Regions from separate parts of the Paeniglutamicibacter psychrophenolicus genome, predicted to be linked through region 2. Evidence: predicted binding sites of a transcription regulator. Region 2 holds the regulator's gene; the other holds the start of a gene.
The links. The regulator Rex, encoded in region 2, represses fermentation and respiration genes when NADH is low (regulators of the CRP and FNR family bind a similar motif). The targets are predictions, from matches to a motif close to CTTGTGAANNNNTTCACAAG.
Positions count from the first base shown of each region.

Region 1 (8,788 bases), 1.8 Mb from region 2:
GAGGTCTTGGACGGCAGGTCCTTGGATGCCTGGGCGGTTGCGTACGCCTCGAGGGTTCCGGGGCCGCCGAAGCCGGCGTGCGTGTAGTCGATGCCGGTGTCCAGCACGGCGATGGTGATGCCCTCGCCGGTTTCCTGCAGGGTGTTCCATGCCTCGAGGGCGCGGGTGTCGATGTCCGAGCCCTTGTTCTCGGGGGTCTTGGGGACGATCGCAGTGATCTTCTTGACGTCGGGACGCGAGGCCAGTGCGCGCAAGGCGTCGGCGTCTCCGCGCAGTGCCACGCCCGGCAGCGAGTTGGTGGTCGTGTAGATGACCTCGGCCTTGGCGGCCTTGGCGGCCGACTTGCCCTTGGCCTTGATGCCGTCGCGGATCTTCTTGACCTTGTCGGGGTTCTTGACCGACTTGCCGTGTGGCGTTTTGGCGCTGTCCGGCTGGGTGGCTTCGAAGGCTCCTTCGCCCTCGAACTGGACGAACACGGAGACATCGCCCTTGGCAGCGGCCAGCGGGCCGGAGACCTTCAGGTTTTTCAGCGCCTTGGGGGCAGTCCCGCCGAGGGACGGTGAGTCGGCACCCGGTGCCGGGTCGATCGTCGGCGGTGCCGCAAGGGAAGGGACAGACATGGTGACGGCCAGGGCAAGCCCCGAGGCCGACGCCAAGATCGTCCGCGCAAGTCTGTGACGACGCGGGTTGGACATGGTTCTCCTTGAATCCGGTGGGAGTGACTGGGAGTGATGAGGACGGATTCCCGCGAGCGGATAGTGGGTACCGTCCCACGCCACATACTATGTGAGACGCGGCACATATCAAGGGGTTGTTTGAGATTCTTTGGAAAATGTCGCGGGCCGGGCTGGAAGCGGGGATGGGAATCCGGACCCGCGGAACCGTTTTGTTCCCGTGCAAGCGGACGCCGGAGGGAAGAAGGGAGCCCGGGTCCGGCAAAGTGTCGGAGGCCATCGATAGTCTTTGGGCAGTCGGTGGCCCTCTTGGGGAGGAGCCACTGCCCGCACCGCGGGCGCGGGACGGATGGGGAAGCGACGGTTGGCATCGGGCAAGGACGCCGCTGCCGCGAACCTGTTTGTCCGTGCGCCGGTGAAGCGGCGGCGTTTCTGGGGGGAAACGAAAAAACGCTGGTCCCATGCATGCATGGGACCAGCGTTTTCTTGGATGGCCTTCGGGTTGCGGAAGCCCTAGCGTGTTCCGCCTTGCCACAGGGCGTCGAACGGGGCGGCGGAGGCCACGCGGTTCTTGATGCCCTCGGTGACAAAGACCTTGGCATTGCGGGCCGCCTGCAGCGGGCTCTCGCCCTTGGCCAGCTCGGCGGTGATGGCGGCGGCCAGCGAGCAACCGGCACCCGACACGGCAACTTCCCCGACCTTCGGGGCCGAGAGGATCTCAAGGGTTTCGCCGTCGTAGAACACGTCCACGGCCTCGGCGCCTGCCAGGCGGACCCCGCCCTTGGCCAGCACGGCCGCGCCGGAGAGTGCGTGGATCTTCCTTGCGGCCTCGGTCAGGTCCTCGGCGTTGTTGATGCTCATCCCGGACAGCGACTCTGCCTCGAAGTGGTTGGGGGTGACGAAGGTGGCCAGCGGCAGCAGGATCGTCTTCAGCGCCTCGTCGGTGTCCAGGGCGTGGCCCGGTTCCTGGCCCTTGCAGATCAGCACCGGGTCCAGGACGACGTTGTCCCATTCCTGGTTCTTCAGCGCGGCGGCAACCGTGTTGATGGTGGCCGGGGAGCCCATCATGCCGAGCTTGACGGTCTTCAGGTCCGCTGCGTAGCAGGTCTGGGCAGCTTCGAGCTGGTCGGCAATGACCTGCGGTTCAACCGGGACGAATCGGTGGTTCCAGTTGTCCTTCGGGTCGAAGGAGACGATGCAGGTCAGGGCAACGATGCCGTAGGTCCCCAATTCCTGGAAGGTCTTCAGGTCGGCCTGGGCGCCGGCTCCGCCGGTTGCTTCGGAACCGGCGATGGTCAAGGTGATGGCGGGACGGGTCCCGGTGGTGGCAGAAGTCATGCATCCATTTTAGGGTGGTTTTCCTGCGCGCCGATTCCACCCGGGAGCGGCTCGGCAGCCCGGCGGTTCCGGTCGGGAACAGGTGACCGGGAATCAGGCCCGGGTGAAAGTGGTCAGCTGGGTGGCGTTGGACCAGCCGGCCGCGCGTTCGGCGCGTATTCCGGTGGCGGTGTCGGCGCTGGTGACCATGAACAGCACCGGCAGGCCCTGGCGTGCCGCAGCGGCGGCCAGGTTGGCCAGGATCGCGGCGCGGAACTGCTCGATGTTCGAGGTTGCGGTGATGCTCGGGTCTCCGAGCAGTGCGAAATCCTCGCCAAAACGGATCCGGCCGCGGCCCGCGGTCGCGTCGAAGTCGGCGATTTCAACCACGTCGTAGTCGGCCATCGGGGCTTCGAACAGCGTGGCCGTTTCCGGCAGCGAGACCACCTGCTCAACGTCGTTGGCCAGCGCGGCCAGCAGCACGCGCCGGTCGCTGAGGCTCCAACCCCGGGCGACCAGTTCACGGCCGGCGGACTCGTCCGGTGGGCCCAGGAACGTCAGCCTGGTTTGGCCTTGGTGGGATGAAAGTTCGGTGTCGCCCAGCAGGGATGCAAGGCCGCCGGTGCCGGGCCAGGGGCAGGTGATTTCGTAGCTGCTGCCGTCTTCGGCAACGCTGTGCAGCCGGCCGGGCTCTTCGCGGGTCACGGTGCGGTCGCGCAGCAGGGCAAAGGCATGGACCCAGCGCGGAAGGCTTGAGCGTTCGAATGGCATCTGGCGGCTCCTGTTTCAAGGACGGGCAACGAAAAACCTGTTGGGGGCGCAAACGCCTTGCTGATCACCAATGATCGTTGTGCGCTGGCGTCCCTTGGGTGGTTCATTACCGACTCTACGCCTGCGCCTGCCGATTCCAAGTTGGGAGATGCTGCGATGCGCAGGATCCGGGGCCCTTCCCGACTCAGGATGCGGTGCGAACCATCGAGAGCACATCGTCGAGAATGCTGCGGACCACCGGCATTCGGGAGAGCACGACGAGGCGGGCCGTCACGGGCGCGACATTCTTGATGAGCCGGTGGCTGCGAGCGGCCCCGGGGGAGGAATCGTAGGCCCAAAACAGGAAGATCCCGCGCTGGATCAGCCACAGCAGTTCGGGCAGGTCGTTGCGGATGGCCAGCGGGGGCAGCGGCCTGCTGGCAGCCACGACCTGGCGCCAGAGCCCGAATTCGAGGGCGCGGTGGACGTCGCCGAGCTCGGTGTGGGCACCGGCAAATGCGGTGCGGATAAACGCAGGTCCGAATTCGTGGAACGGTGTCATGATTTCGAGCGCCTGGTCAAGGGCAATGCGCAGGTTGGTCTCAAGGTTGTTTCCCGGAACCAGCAGCGGCCAGGTGGCGGTCCGGTGCCGTTCGAGAAGGTTGCGGAAAAGCTCGTGGACGATAGCGTCCTTGGACTCGAAGTAGTAGTAGGCATTGCCTAGGGAAAGCCCGGATTCCGTGGCAATCACGCGCATCGTTGTCCCCGAGAAGCCCTTCGTGGCGAACAGTTCCAGGGCCGTGTCCAGCAGCAATTGGCGGGTCTGGGTGCTTTTGGCGGTCGCTGTCCTCATGGCACTTGCCTCCATTGTTGGCCGGATCTCCATCATAGTCTTTTTTGAACATGTTCAAAATTCAGTATTCCCCAGCAGAAAGCGGCGGAACGGTCGTTGCCGCGGAGAGAAGCAGGCCAAGTGAGGGGGAAACCGCAAAATGGTTGGGAATGCGGCATGGGATACTTGAACCTCAAGTGCTAATACAGCGAGCGGTCCCACCCGCCTCGACCGCCCCGTCCCGGCTTGGGACGGAGCCGGAATCGAAGCCCCGGGATCGGCTTGGCGAACCACTTCTTCGATTGGGAACCACCATGGGCGAAAAAACCGCCTCCACTTCAACACGTACACAGGCTCCGCGCGCCGTTTTCGCGTCCGCAGGAAGCCCCTACTTCTCCACAGTGCTCGCCCTGATGGCCGTCGTGGTCATCCTCTCCAACATCGGTGCCGCCAAGGGCGTCACCTTCGGCTCCATCGTCACCGACGGCGGATTCTTCCTCTTCCCGCTGGCCTACATCATCGGTGACGTCATTTCCGAGGTCTACGGTTTCAAGGTCGCCCGCCGGGCCATTGTCACCACCTTCGCGCTGGCGGCCTTCTCCACGGCGTGCTTCTGGATCATGATCCACCTGCCCGCGGCCGAATGGTACGACGGACAGGAAGCCCTCGAACGCACCCTGGGGCCGGTCTGGCTCATCGTCCTGGCCTCGCTGCTCGGCTTCCTGGTCGGGCAGACCCTGAACTCCTGGGTGCTGGTGAAGATGAAGGAACGCTTCGGCGAACGCGGCCTGGTGGGCCGCCTGATGGGCTCTACCGGGGTGGGCGAATTCGCCGACACCCTGATCTTCTGTTCCATTGCCGCCACGGTCATCGGCATCACCGACATGCCCACGTTCATCAATTACGTGCTGGTCGGCTTCGTCTACAAGACGGCCGTGGAATTCCTCTTCGTGCCGGTGACCACGCTGGTCATCCGCTGGTTCAAGCGCCGCGAACCCAGCTACGCCCCCGGGCCGCAGACCGCGGGCACCGCCTCGTAGCGGCAGCCGCGAAACATTGAGTCGGCGGTGGCCGGCTTCGTCTGCACTTGACGAAGCCGGCCACCGCCTTCTTGTTTCCAATCTCCATTCTTCGGTTGCGGGAGCGATGTCGTCCGCAATGCTGAGGCGCGGCGGCGGCGCCGGTTGGTAGCGTCGAAGCATGGACACCATGAACCGCGAACTGCTCAGGGCCACGGGACTTGTCGCCGGCTACGGCGGCCAGGACGTGTGCGGGCCGCTGGACCTGTTGCTGGAACCGGGCCAATCGCTGGGGATCGTTGGCTTCAACGCCGCCGGCAAATCCACGCTGCTGCGCACACTTGTCGGCTACCAGGAACCCGTCGCTGGGGAATCGGTGATCCTCGGCTCCTTCACCGACGACTCGAGCTTCATCTACCGCAAGGCCGTGTCCGTCGTCTTCGACGAGGACGCCTTCTTCCCCTCGCTGAGCGTGGAGGATCACCTCCAGCTCATCGCCGGCGGGCACGGAATGCCCGAGCCCCAGGCCGCCGTCGAGCACGAACTGGCCTTCTTCGAGCTGGAAGCTGCCCGCACCGAATACCCGCACCGGCTCTCCTCCGGGCAGCGCCGCCGCCTGCTGCTGGCCGCCGCCCTGCTGCGTCCCTGCAACCTGCTGGTCCTCGACGAACCCGAACAACGCCTCGACCCGGTGATGCGGGTCGCCCTGGCCACACGCCTGCGCTCACTGGCCACCGCGGGAACCGCGCTGTTGGTCGTCACCCACGACCCGGTCTTCCTCGCGACCGTTGCGGACTCGGTGCTGCTGGTCGCCGACGGCCGGGTCATCCCGGCCACCGTCGCCCAAGGGGCTGCAGCCATTGCCCACGATTGAGCCACGCCTGATGCTTGACAACGAGCCGGTCGACTTTGATCCGTGGGCGCGAAACCGCGTGGTCGAGAAACGTGCAAAGCGCGAGGACTTCTGGGAACGCATGGGCGATGCCTACATCTCCCTGCTGGCCGCCGCCATCGTCTTTGGCTACGCCGCAGGGCTTGCCCTGGCCTTCTTTGAGAACCTCCGGGGTGGCCCCGGCTCGGGCATCGTGCGGGCAGGTGTCGGCGTGCTTCCCGGCCAATCTGCGGCCTCCGCCCTGGTGATGCTCGGAATGCTCGGGGCCCTGCTGCTGGTTTCCAAGCTCGGCCCGACGGCGGTCGACCGTGCCCAGGGATTCTGGTGGCTCAGCCTGCCGGTGGCAAGATACGGCTTCCTGGCACGCTTGCTGCGCCAACGTCTGGTGAGCACATTTTTGTATGGGGCCTTCCTGTGGCTGCCCATCGGCTACGGAACCGTGCTCGGTGGGTTGGCCCGGGGATCGTTTGCCGGGGTGCTGGCGGGTGCAGCGACCCTGGGATTGTTGTTCGTGGCGCTTTCGCTGCTGGCGGCATGGTCCCAGGCCCGTCAGGCGGCAGGGCGTTTCCGCGCCCTCCTGAACGCAGCGGCCATCGCGGTGTTGTTGGCCTACCTGCTCGATGTGCTACTGCGCATCACCGGGCTGGGCAACCTCGAGCCGCTGTGGGTGTGGCTGCCGTCGTCGCTGCCGTTCCTGGCCCAGGCCGGGGCCTGGTGGGTTCCGGTGGTCCTCGCGGTGCTCTGCGCCGGAGGATTCGCCGCCCTGGCGGGACAACTGCAACGTATTCCCGGCAGGGAATTGATTTCCAGCGGGGCAGCGAGCGAACACGCGGGAGCGGCGCTGGCACTGCTGGATGACAAGGCGCTGGGCAGCGCGCTGGATGCCGCGGGCACCCGCGAAAGCAAACGCGCCCGTGCCAGGCGGGAACGTATCCGGGCCCGCGGATCGGATGCCTTTGCGCGCATGCTTCCGGCCCGATGGGTCCACGGCCCCCATGCGGCGCTGGTGCGTGCCGAACTGCTGGTGCTGCTGCGCACGCCCAAGACCTGGCGGGGGATGCTTTCCGGCTTGTGCGTCCCGGCGGCCGGGGTCTTCGCCGTGCCCGGCGGGCAGCCGCTGGTCCTGGCCGTCTTGGTGCTTGTCGGCTCGGTGCTGGCAGCGCGGGCGGCATCCAAGGCCGCCGCGCAGGCAGCTGACGTGCCGTCGCTGGATGCGATCATTCCGCTGGGCCGTGTGGGCGTGCGGCAAACCCACGCGTTGGTGGCGGCGCTGCTGCTGGTTCCGTGGGGCGTGTGCCTGTCCGGATTCCTGGGGTGGGCCGTGGGCATCGACGCGGCGGACTTCCCGGTGCTGCTCGGCCTGGGTGCCATGGCCGGTGCGGGGCTTGCCGCCGGAGCGGTGCGCATGGCGTTCCGGCCGGCGATCGACTGGGGATCGGTGATGCTCATGGCCGCCATGGGCCAGGCCGCCGGCCCCATGGTCCTGCACTTCACCTACGGGTACGAGGTGATGGCGGTGTCGGTCGTCGCGCTGGTTGCGGGCCTGCTGCTGGCACCGATCCCGCCGGTGATGTTGGTGCTTGCCGCGGTGGTGGCCGCCGTGGCCTGGGGCGTGGGCACCTCGACCTCGAACCGGTCCAACGTCCACCGAGCGCAGCAGTAGCAGGTTTTCCGCGTGCGGCACCGTCACCAATGCGGCGATTGCACCGCCGCGGCACTTACGCTGAAGCCATGGAACTACTCACGGCCGCGGGGCTGAGTTCGGCCGCGGGCCTGAACGCCTACATCCCCCTGCTGGTGCTGGGACTGTTGAACCGCTTCACCTCGTGGGTGGCGCTGCCCGAGGGCTGGGGCTGGCTGTCCAACGGCTGGGCCCTGGGCATCCTTGCGGTGCTGCTGCTCATCGAGGTGGTCGCCGACAAGATCCCCGTCATTGACTCGGTCAACGACGCGCTGCAAACGGTGGTGCGCCCGGCCTCCGGCGGGCTCGTCTTTGCCTCCGGGGTCGGTGCCCAGACCGTTGCGGTGGCGGATCCCGGAAACACGTTCGGCACCGCGGCGTGGGTGCCGCTGCTCATCGGCGCGGGGATCGCCCTGGTCTTCCACCTGTTGAAGTCCGGGGCCAGGCCGCTGCTGAACCTGGGCACCGCCGGGGTTGCCGCCCCGGTGGTGAGCACCGCGGAGGACGGGACGGCGCTGGGTCTGAGCCTGCTGGCCGTAGCCGCCCCGGTGCTGGTGCTCCTGGCCGCGGCGGCACTGGCGGTGCTGCTGGTCGTCGGCGTGCGCAGGCTGCGGCCCCGGCGATCGGGAACCGCAACCTAGAACCTGCCGCCGCAGGTCAGACGGCGACGGCTGCCAGGCCCTGCGGATCCGGTGCCCCGGCGTAGTAGCTGGACATGACCTTTTCCTTGAGCTCGAAGAAGGTGCCGTCCTCGATGGCCAGGCGGGCGTCGTCGACCATCTTCACCACGAAGCGTTCGTTGTGGATCGAGATCAGCGTGTGGCTGACCAGTTCCTTGGACTTGAACAGGTGGTGGATGTAGGCGCGCGTGTAGTGCTCGCAGGTGTAGCAGTCGCAATCCTCGGACAGCGGGGTGAAGTCCCGCTTGTAGCGGGTGCCCGAGAGGTTGAATCGGCCGTGCGGGGTGTAGAACGCCGAATTGCGGGCCACCCGGGTGGGGGACACGCAGTCAAAGGTGTCGGCCCCGTTTTCGATGGCCGTGAAGATGTCATCGGGCTCGGAAATGCCCAGCAGGTGGCGCGGCTTGTTCTCCGGGAGTTCCTCCGCGCACCAGCCAACGATGGTGCCGAGGTTTTCCTTCTCCAGCGCCCCGCCGATGCCGAAGCCGTCGAAGGCCATGGCTCCGAGGTCCTGGCAGGCCTTGCGGCGCAGGTCCTCGTACTGGGCGCCCTGGATGACGCCGAAGAGCGCCTGGTATTCCTTGCCGACGCGCTCATCGGTGAGGTTGAAGTGCTCGGCCACGCAGCGTTCGGCCCACAGCCGGGTGCGCTCCAGGGATTCGACCTGGTAGCCGCGGGAGTTCTGCAAGGTGGTCAGCTCGTCGAAGGCGAACATGATGTCGGCGCCGATCTCGTGCTGGACCCTCATGGAGATCTCGGGGGAGAAGCGGTGCTTGGTGCCGTCGATGTGGCTCTTGAACCAGACGCCGTCGTCGTCCACGTTGGCCAGGCGTTCCTTGCCCGGTGCCACGGCGTCGTCCGGACCGGACTGGTCCACCGACTTCATGTCGATGACCTTCTTGAACCCCGAGCCCAGGCTCATGACCTGGAATCCGCCCGAATC
Region 1 covers NZ_JAGIOE010000001.1:129,376-138,163, reverse strand. The annotation lists gene JOF46_RS00635 (S8 family peptidase) at 1-695, opposite strand, end outside; gene JOF46_RS00630 (hydroxymethylpyrimidine/phosphomethylpyrimidine kinase) at 1,188-2,012, opposite strand; gene JOF46_RS00625 (hypothetical protein) at 2,106-2,762, opposite strand; gene JOF46_RS00620 (TetR/AcrR family transcriptional regulator) at 2,947-3,594, opposite strand; gene JOF46_RS00615 (queuosine precursor transporter) at 3,888-4,613, shown strand; gene JOF46_RS00610 (ABC transporter ATP-binding protein) at 4,774-5,466, shown strand; gene JOF46_RS00605 (DUF6297 family protein) at 5,453-7,147, shown strand; gene JOF46_RS00600 (DUF4126 domain-containing protein) at 7,216-7,806, shown strand; gene tgt (tRNA guanosine(34) transglycosylase Tgt) at 7,823-8,788, opposite strand, start outside.
Region 1: the regulator Rex is predicted to act here: its motif matches at 3,636-3,655, upstream of JOF46_RS00615 (queuosine precursor transporter).

Region 2 (8,788 bases):
CGGCTGGCCGGCGGATCGCTGGCAGCGGCCGAGGCGATCCTTGGACAGAAGGCCCTGCACGTGGTGAACTTCGGCGGCGGCATGCACCACGCCGCCGCGGGCAAGGCCAGCGGCTTCTGCATCTACAACGACGCCGCCCTGGCCATCCAGCGGTTGCTCGACGGCGGGGTGAAAAAGGTCCTGTACATCGACGTGGACGCGCACCACGGGGACGGGACCCAATCCATTTTCTGGAACGACCCGCGGGTCATGACCATATCGATCCACGAATCCGGGATGTCGCTGTTCCCCGGCACCGGGTACGCCAACGAGATCGGCGGGCCCGACGCGCAGGGAACCGCGGTGAACGTGGCCGTTCCCGCGCGCACCACCGATGCCGCCTGGCTGCGCGCCTTCCACGCGGTCGTCCCGCAGCTGGCTGCCGCCTTCGCCCCGGAGGTCATCGTCTCGCAGCACGGCTGCGACGGGCACCGCGACGACGACCTGTCCAACCTGCGCCTGACCATCGATGCCCAGCGGCAAAACGCGCTGGACATCGCCGAGCTGGCGGCCCGGCACTGCGAGGGCCGCTGGATCGCCACCGGCGGAGGGGGCTACAACACCGCCTCGGTGGTTCCGCGGGCCTGGAGCCACCTGGTGGCCATCGCCTCGGGCAAGCCGGTGCCGCTGGCCACGCCCGTGCCGCGCCAATGGCGCGACTACGTGCTCGAACGCTACGGGGTCCGCACCCCCGAATCCATGGGTGACAACGCCGAACTGTGGTGGCGTTCCTGGGAGGTCGGCTACGACCCGGCGGACCCGGTGGACCGCACCATCATGGCCACCCGCAAGGAGATCTTCCCGCTTTTCGGGCTGGACCCCTGGTTCGATTAGGGCAGCCCAAGATGCCAACGCACGTATATGCAGATAGGGTTATGCGGTGGCTCATGATGATATTTTCTCCGCGCTGGCAGACCCCACCCGGCGCCGGTTGCTCGAGGCCCTGCGCGAGGATTCGTGCTCGGTCGGTTCCCTGGTCGAGGCGTTGGGTGTTTCCCAGCCGACCGTATCCAAGCACCTGAAGGTGTTGCGCGAGGCCGGGCTGGTCTCGATGCGCGCCGACGGGCAGCGCCGCTACTACGCCCTGGAACCTGCGACGTTCCTTGAACTGGAGACCTGGCTGCACCGATACCTGCCTCCGGCCCCGGCCTTGTCCCTGGTTCCGGAGCATTACCCGGAGCAGGGTGCCGGATCGCACGAGGTCGCCAGCCAGGCGACGGTGGCGGCCGCACAGCTGGGGCGCACCGTCGGTCGCGGCCTGGAACAGGTCACCGGCCGCGCCCAGGATTTCCTCGAGCGGTTCCCCAAGCCGAAGTTCGGCAGAAAGCGCTAGCCGCACCCCCAATTGCTGCGCGCCATCGTAGGGCTAGAGGCAAAAACGTTACGCGGGCGTGGTTCCATGATTACGCCCGGGTTGTGCCACCGTGCGCTACCCGTGTCATTCTCTAATGCGGGGCAGCGTTGCCAGTCATGGCGGTCGCGTGCCCTCGTGCCTGCCCCAAGTGATGAGGAGATAAGACTTGGACCAGCATCTTGCGACCATTCGCGACGAAGTTTTCCGTCGCAACCCCGGTGAAGCGGAATTCCACCAGGCGGTGACCGAGGTTTTCGAAAGCCTCGAAGCGGTCTCCCGCAAGCGCCCCGAATACGCCGAAGCGGCCATCCTGCAGCGCTTGTGTGAGCCGGAGCGCCAGATCATCTTCCGTGTCCCGTGGACCGACGATGAAGGACGCGTGCAGATCAACCGCGGTTTCCGTGTGGAATTCAACTCCGCACTGGGCCCGTACAAGGGCGGCCTGCGCTTCCACCCCTCGGTTTACCTGGGCATCGTGAAGTTCCTGGGCTTCGAGCAGATCTTCAAGAACTCGCTCACCGGCATGCCCATCGGCGGCGGCAAGGGAGGTTCCGACTTCGACCCGCGCGGCAAGACCGATGCCGAGGTCATGCGCTTCTGCCAGTCCTTCATGACAGAGCTCTACCGGCACATCGGCGAGTACACAGACGTGCCCGCCGGCGACATCGGAGTGGGCGGCCGCGAGATCGGCTACCTCTTTGGCCAGTACAAGCGCATCACCAACCGCTACGAGTCCGGTGTGCTCACCGGCAAGGGCATCAGCTGGGGAGGCTCACTGGTTCGTCCCGAGGCCACCGGCTTTGGTGCAGTGATCTTTACCCAGGAAATGCTCAAGACCCGCGGGACGAGCTTTGACGGCCAGCGCGTCGTCGTTTCCGGTTCGGGCAACGTCGCCATCAACGCCATCGACAAGGCCCAGAGCCTCGGAGCCCGCGTCCTGACGGCGTCGGATTCCTCCGGCTACATCCTCGACGAGCGCGGCATCGACATCGAGTTGCTTCGCCAGATCAAGGAAGTGGAACGCGGACGCATCAGCGAGTACGCCGAGCGCGCCAAGTCCAAGAAGGTGCACTATGTCGAGGGCGGCAACGTCTGGGACGTGGATGCCACCGTGGCGCTGCCCTGCGCCACGCAGAACGAGCTGGACGCCAAGCACGCCAAACGCTTGATCTCCGCAGGTGTCCTGGCCGTGGCCGAAGGCGCCAACATGCCTTGCACCGCCGCGGCAACCTCGCTCTTCCAGGACGCAGGGGTGCTCTTCGCCCCGGGCAAGGCAGCCAACGCCGGCGGCGTGGCCACCTCGGCACTGGAAATGCAGCAGAACGCCAGCCGCGACTCGTGGACCTTCGCGCACACCGAGGCCCGCCTGACCGAAATCATGGTCGGCATCCACGACCGCTGTGCCTCGACCGCCGACGAATACGGGGTACCGGGCAACTACGTGGCCGGCGCCAACATCGCAGGCTTCGTCAAGGTCGCCGACGCCATGCTGGCCCAGGGCCTGATCTAGCAAGCTCCGCAGCGGCCGTCGCACGAGGCACCAAGGCCGGGACCGGCAAGCACGAACGCCCAGGGGTTCTGCTTGCCGGCCCGGCCTTTTGCGTTTTTGAGACGTAATGTTTCGCCGGGTCCCGGTGCCGGGTTTGTGCTTTTCGAGGACCCGGGGGTACATTTTCAACCATGACTAATCGTTGGTATGCGTATTTTGTGTCGGCTCTGGAGGGGCCTAAGACGCGATAATTTCGCATACCCACCTTCAGAGCCGACAAGGGCCGCAAGCTATTGCTTGCCGGCCCTTCGCTATTTCCAAGATAGCGGCCCTGGAGGAATACGGAGACGTGTCAGCGGGGGCCGCATTGAAACCAATGGGCCCCGCCAAGACGCGCAGGGCCGAAACCGAAAGGCCCCCAACCATGAGCATCGCAGTCGCCACCGAGTCCCAGCAACGCGCAAACACCAATGAACGCGTGCTGGGCATCACCGAACTTCCCACCCCCGCCGAGCTGGTCGCCGAACTTCCCGTGGGAGATGCCCAGGGATACCGGATCATGCGGGCCCGGCAGGAAGTCCGCGCCGTGCTCTCCGGCCTCGATGAGCGCCTACTGGTCATCATTGGCCCCTGCTCGATCCACGACCCGATTTCCGGGCTTGAATACGCCACCAGGCTCGCCGCAGCGGCCAGGGAGCACGAAGGCGAGCTGCTGGTGGTGATGCGCAGCTACTTCGAAAAGCCGCGGACCACAGTGGGCTGGAAAGGCCTGGTCAACGACCCGCACCTGGATGGCAGCCACGACATGGCCGCTGGGCTTCGTGCCGCGCGCGAGTTCATGCTCGCGGCCAGCAACCTGGGGCTGCCGCTGGCCACCGAATTCCTGGAACCGCTCAGCGCCCAGTACCTTGCCGACGTGATCAGCTGGGGAGCCATCGGCGCCCGAACCACCGAAAGCCAGACCCACCGCCAACTGGTCTCAGGACTATCGATGCCCGTGGGATTCAAGAACGGCACCGACGGATCGGTACAGGTCGCGATCGACGCCTGCCAGGCCGCCGGCGCCCCGCAGTCGTTCATGGGAATCAGCGACGAGGGACGCACCGCCATCGTGCAGACCGCAGGAAACCAGGACGCACACCTGATCCTGCGTGGTGGCGCGGACGGACCCAACTTCGCCGCGGAACCGGTGGCCAAGGCCTCGGCAGCCATGGAAAGCGCCGGCATGAACCCGCGGGTGATCGTCGATGCCTCCCACGCGAACTCGGGCAAGTCCCACGTACGCCAGGGCGAGGTCATTGCGGAATTGGCCGCCCGGATTGCCGCAGGTGACCAAAAGATTGCAGGAATCATGGCCGAAAGCTTCCTGGTCCCGGGTGCCCAGAAGCATGACCCGGACACCGTGGCGGCGGGCTCCGACGTGCTCTCGGGGCTGACCTACGGCCAGTCCGTCACCGATGCTTGCATGGGCTGGGACGCCAGCGCGGAACTGCTCCAGACCTTGGCAGCTGCGGTGCGCGCAGCACGCTAGCGGTTGTGCACGCCTGTTTGCCCCGAGCCGGGACTATGGCCTACGCATTGTTGCACGTCGCGCAGTTCACATTGGCCCCGCGAGCCACTAAAGTGTGACATAAGAACATAGGGTATCTTGGGGTGTTGGCGTGGGCAAGGAACACTCCCTAGTTTGCGCCAAGGCATGACTGCTATGTGAATATTGTCAGGAGAATCAGGGAATGGTCGAATCGCAAAACTTTGCCAACGCGCGTTTCATGACGGTGGCCGAGGTTGCCGAGGTGATGCGCGTGTCAAAGATGACCGTCTACCGCCTCGTTCACGCCGGTGATTTGCCGGCCGTTCGATTCGGTCGTTCCTACCGGGTGCCCGAGAGCGCAGTGCAGGAATACCTGCGAGCGGCCGGGTTCGGGCGGGACTCCAGCACTGGCTAGCGCCGACGGTTTTCATGAGTGGTCAGAATCCGCTCTGGAAGCAGGTAATCTGTTAAGGAACGTTTAACGTCCCGTTGGCTATTCTGGTGCTTTGGTGCCGAAGAAGTAGTAGTCGGCAATCGAATCAGTTTGTGAGGAACCATTATGGGCTCTGTTATTAAGAAGCGCCGCAAGCGTATGGCCAAGAAGAAGCACCGTAAATTGCTTCGTAAGACCCGTCACCAGCGTCGTAATAAGAAGTAAATGCCGGCTCCGGGCTTGCCCGGAATCGAGCATGTGAAAAGGTGCGGTTTCCCTTCAGGGGGAACCGCACCTTTTTGCATGTCATGGAGTTCGCCGCGGACCCGGCGGACGGGGCCTCAGGGGCGGCGGCGAAGCGCACCAACGCTGCGCCACAAGCCCCATAGCGCGCCCGAGACCCCGGCAGCCTTCAGGCCAAAGGTCGCGGCCCTGCGACCGGTCCGAAAATCGTAAATTGGCCAGTTTTGCTCCCTGGCATGGCGGCGAAGCCTGCCGTCCGGATTGATCGCCACGGGGTGGCCAACAGCCTCCAACAGGGGGATGTCGTTGTGGGAGTCGCTGTACCCCCAGCATTCGGCCAGATCCAACCCCTTTTCCCGGGCAAGGTCCTGGACCGCGACGGCCTTCGCCGCCCCGTGCAGGATCTCGCCGACCAGGCGGCCGGTGTAGACACCTTCGACATGTTCCACGCTGGTTCCAAGCGCTCCGCTGAGGCCCAGCCGCCGGGCCATGACCGTTGCAACCTCCAGCGGCGTGGCGGTGACAAGCCAGACCTGGCGCCCTGCGTGCATGTGCTGGTCGGCGATGGCGCGGGTGCCGGGCCAGATTTTCGACTCAATGAACTCGTCATAAATTTCATCCCCGAGCGCAACCATGTCCGCCACGGAGAACCCCGAAGCCAGCAAAAGCGCGCGGTCACGGATGGCGTGGATGTCACCGAGGTTTTCTCCCCGGGTCACGAACCGCAGCTGGTGAAGGGCAAACCACGCTACCTCGCGCAAGGTAAAAGCCCGGCGTTGGTACATTTTCCGGGCAACCGCATACAACGATGCGCCACGCATCATGGTGTTGTCGACGTCAAAAAAGGCGGCCGCCGTGCTGGATATCACCGGCTCTTGCCCAAGGTGGGACACGGGAAAAGGGTTGGAGGGCATCCGCCCAGTGTATTGCAATCTTTTTTCACCGGAGCTGTAGCGTTGGATCATGAGCAGTGTGCAGACCCCTCGAGAGATCAAGTTGTTGGTTCGTTCCGGATGCCATTTGTGCCTCGCCGCGGCGAAGACCGTCGAAGAGGTCACCAGCAGGATGGGATATGCGTGGCAGAGCGTTGACATCGACCAGGACCCGGAACTCCTGGCACAGCACTCGGAAGAAGTCCCGGTGCTGTTGGTGGACGGACGGGTTCGGGACTTCTGGGTGATAGACGCCCAGCGACTTGAGTCCTTGTTGTCCGGATAGCGTCGAGGCCAGCAGCAGGCCGCCCAAGTGAAACCCCGCGGCGGTGAAGCGGCCCGAACGGACCGGTTGGGACGTCATGAACTCATCAAAGGAATCGAGCCAGAACCCCATGTCCATTGAGCACCACCCCGCAGACAGCGACGTGAACGTATCTGCCGACGGCTTCCAGATCGCTGAGGACCTCGGGCCCGGAATGGAGCAAGGCCAGCCGCCGACCGGTTCGCTGGCCAGGATCCTTCCGGAGGCGACCCTGGCTCGATTGACGCAGTACCTGCGGGCGCTGAACGCGATGCAGGCCCGCGGCGCGGAACGCACTTCCTCGGGTGTCCTGGCCGCAGAGGCGGGGGTCAACCCCGCCATCCTCCGCAAGGATCTGTCCCTGCTGGGGTCGTACGGGACCCGCGGGGTGGGCTACGTGGTGACCGAACTGACCGAACACATTTCAAAGGCCATGGGCCTGATGCAGCATTGGCGTGTTGCCATCATCGGCGCCGGCAACCTGGGCCGGGCGCTATCGGGATATGGGGGATTCAGGAGCCGAGGATTTGAAATCGTGGCGCTGCTGGATTCCGCACCAGAGGTTATCGGCACCGCGGTAGGGGACCTGGAGGTCCAAGACATTGCCGACCTGGACCAGATTCTCGAAGCCACCGATGCCAACATTGCGGTGCTCTCCGTTCCCGGCGCCGCCGCCCAGGACCTGTGCGACAAGCTGGTGGGCCGTGGCGTGCGCAGCATCCTGAGCTTTGCCCCGGTGGTCCTGCAGGTGCCGTCCGGAGTGAACCTGCGCAAGGTCGATCTGGCCACCGAACTCCAGATCCTGGCCTACCACGCACAGAACCTGGGTTCCTAGTCTCCAGCGGCCGCTTGCACAACGGCGCCGGTGCCAACAAAAATGGTCCGCGGGAGCCAGCCGCCACCGGCTGATTCCCACGGACCATTCGCAATCAATGAGCGGTTTAGCGGTATCCCGCGGCGCGTGCCGCACGGCGGGCGGCAATGTACTGGCTTGACGGGCGCAACCAGGCGAAGACAACGCCAACGACGCCAAGCACGACCGACAGCAGGATCAGTAGGCCGCTTCCGAGGCTCAAGAGCGAGAGCGCGGCAAGGATGGTGGCGAAGATGCGTGCCACGTTGCTTCCCTTGCGGACCATGAATGCAATCAGCACGTAGATGCCCAGGAAGACCAGGGCGACGATGAGCACGGTCGTCTGGATAGCGGGAAGCATCCCCACGACGTCGTCGAGGGTCAGCCCGGATGCCTTTAGCTGGTCTTCCATGCCCGGCATGGCACCGAGCTCGCTGCTCAGCGTTGCCGAGTTCAGGTTGAAGATCGAGGTGACAAAGCCGATGGCAAAGACCACACCGGCTGCCAGGATGGCCCAGAACGACGTGTCCAGTTCCTTGGGGCGGTGCGTTGGCATCTGGGGTGCCGCAAAGTTGCCCTGCGGCGGCACCGGGAAGCCGCCCGGGTACGGCTGCTGGCCGTAGGGCGAGGGGGCTTGCGGAGGCTGCTGGCCATAGGGGTTGTTGGCGGGTGGCTGCTGGCCGTACGGGTTGGGGTTCTGCCCGTAGGGGTTGGGCTGCTGGGCGCCATACTGCGGCGGCTGGCCATAGGGCGGCTGGCCGGCGGCGTTCGGATCCTGCGGTGCACGCTGCCCGTACTGCGGCGGGTTCGGTTCGCCCGACGGCGGCTTCGGGTTCTGGGGATCATTTTCAGGGGTAGACATAACCTGCTCCTTTTGGTGGAAAACTACGGCTTACCCCTCACGATATAGGGTGCGGTTTCCATTTTGACCCTCCCTAAGGATGGTTTTTCGTGGCATTTGGACGATTTGTCCAACGAGGTGGCAAAGCCCGGGGCATTTGCGGTGCTGATTGCGGCCGGACTTGTACGGGTTGTAGAAATTGAAGCTGTTTCCCCGCGCTTTCCGGTCGGTGCAAGGGCAAAGTCACGTTTGCGGTTTAGGTATCGGAACAAAGTTTTGAGACACTTAACCCATGTCGACTGCTACCGTTCACCTTCTGCGTCATGGCGAAGTGTATAACCCGGACAGGGTCCTTTACGGTCGGCTACCGGAGTTCCACCTTTCCGATCTTGGTCACCAAATGGCCGACCGCGCTGCGGAGTACTTCACCGCGCAGCGAAATGCGGGAGCCAACATCACGCATTTGGTCTCCTCCCCGCTTGTGCGGGCACAGGAAACGGCCGAACCGACTTCCAAGGCGTTGGGCCTGGAAATCGTGACCGATGACCGGATCATCGAGGCTGCGAACCGCTTCGAGGGACTGTCGCAGATCAAGAACCGGCTGAAGGAACCAAAGTACTGGTCCTATGTCGTTAATCCTTTTCGTCCATCCTGGGGGGAGCCCTACCGGGACCAGGTGGCACGAATGATGACCGCCATTGTTGAACACCGCGATCGAGCGGTTGAACTTGGCGGCCGTGGAGCCGAAGCCATTTTGGTCAGCCACCAG
Region 2 covers NZ_JAGIOE010000001.1:1,908,600-1,917,387, forward strand. The annotation lists gene JOF46_RS08505 (acetoin utilization protein AcuC) at 1-873, shown strand, start outside; gene JOF46_RS08510 (ArsR/SmtB family transcription factor) at 920-1,372, shown strand; gene gdhA (NADP-specific glutamate dehydrogenase) at 1,560-2,903, shown strand; gene JOF46_RS08520 (3-deoxy-7-phosphoheptulonate synthase) at 3,307-4,413, shown strand; gene JOF46_RS08525 (helix-turn-helix domain-containing protein) at 4,616-4,828, shown strand; gene JOF46_RS08530 (30S ribosomal protein bS22) at 4,973-5,071, shown strand; gene JOF46_RS08535 (HAD family hydrolase) at 5,188-6,054, opposite strand; gene JOF46_RS08540 (glutaredoxin family protein) at 6,053-6,307, shown strand; gene JOF46_RS08545 (redox-sensing transcriptional repressor Rex) at 6,501-7,160, shown strand; gene JOF46_RS08550 (polyadenylate binding domain-containing protein) at 7,267-8,040, opposite strand; gene JOF46_RS08555 (histidine phosphatase family protein) at 8,312-8,788, shown strand, end outside.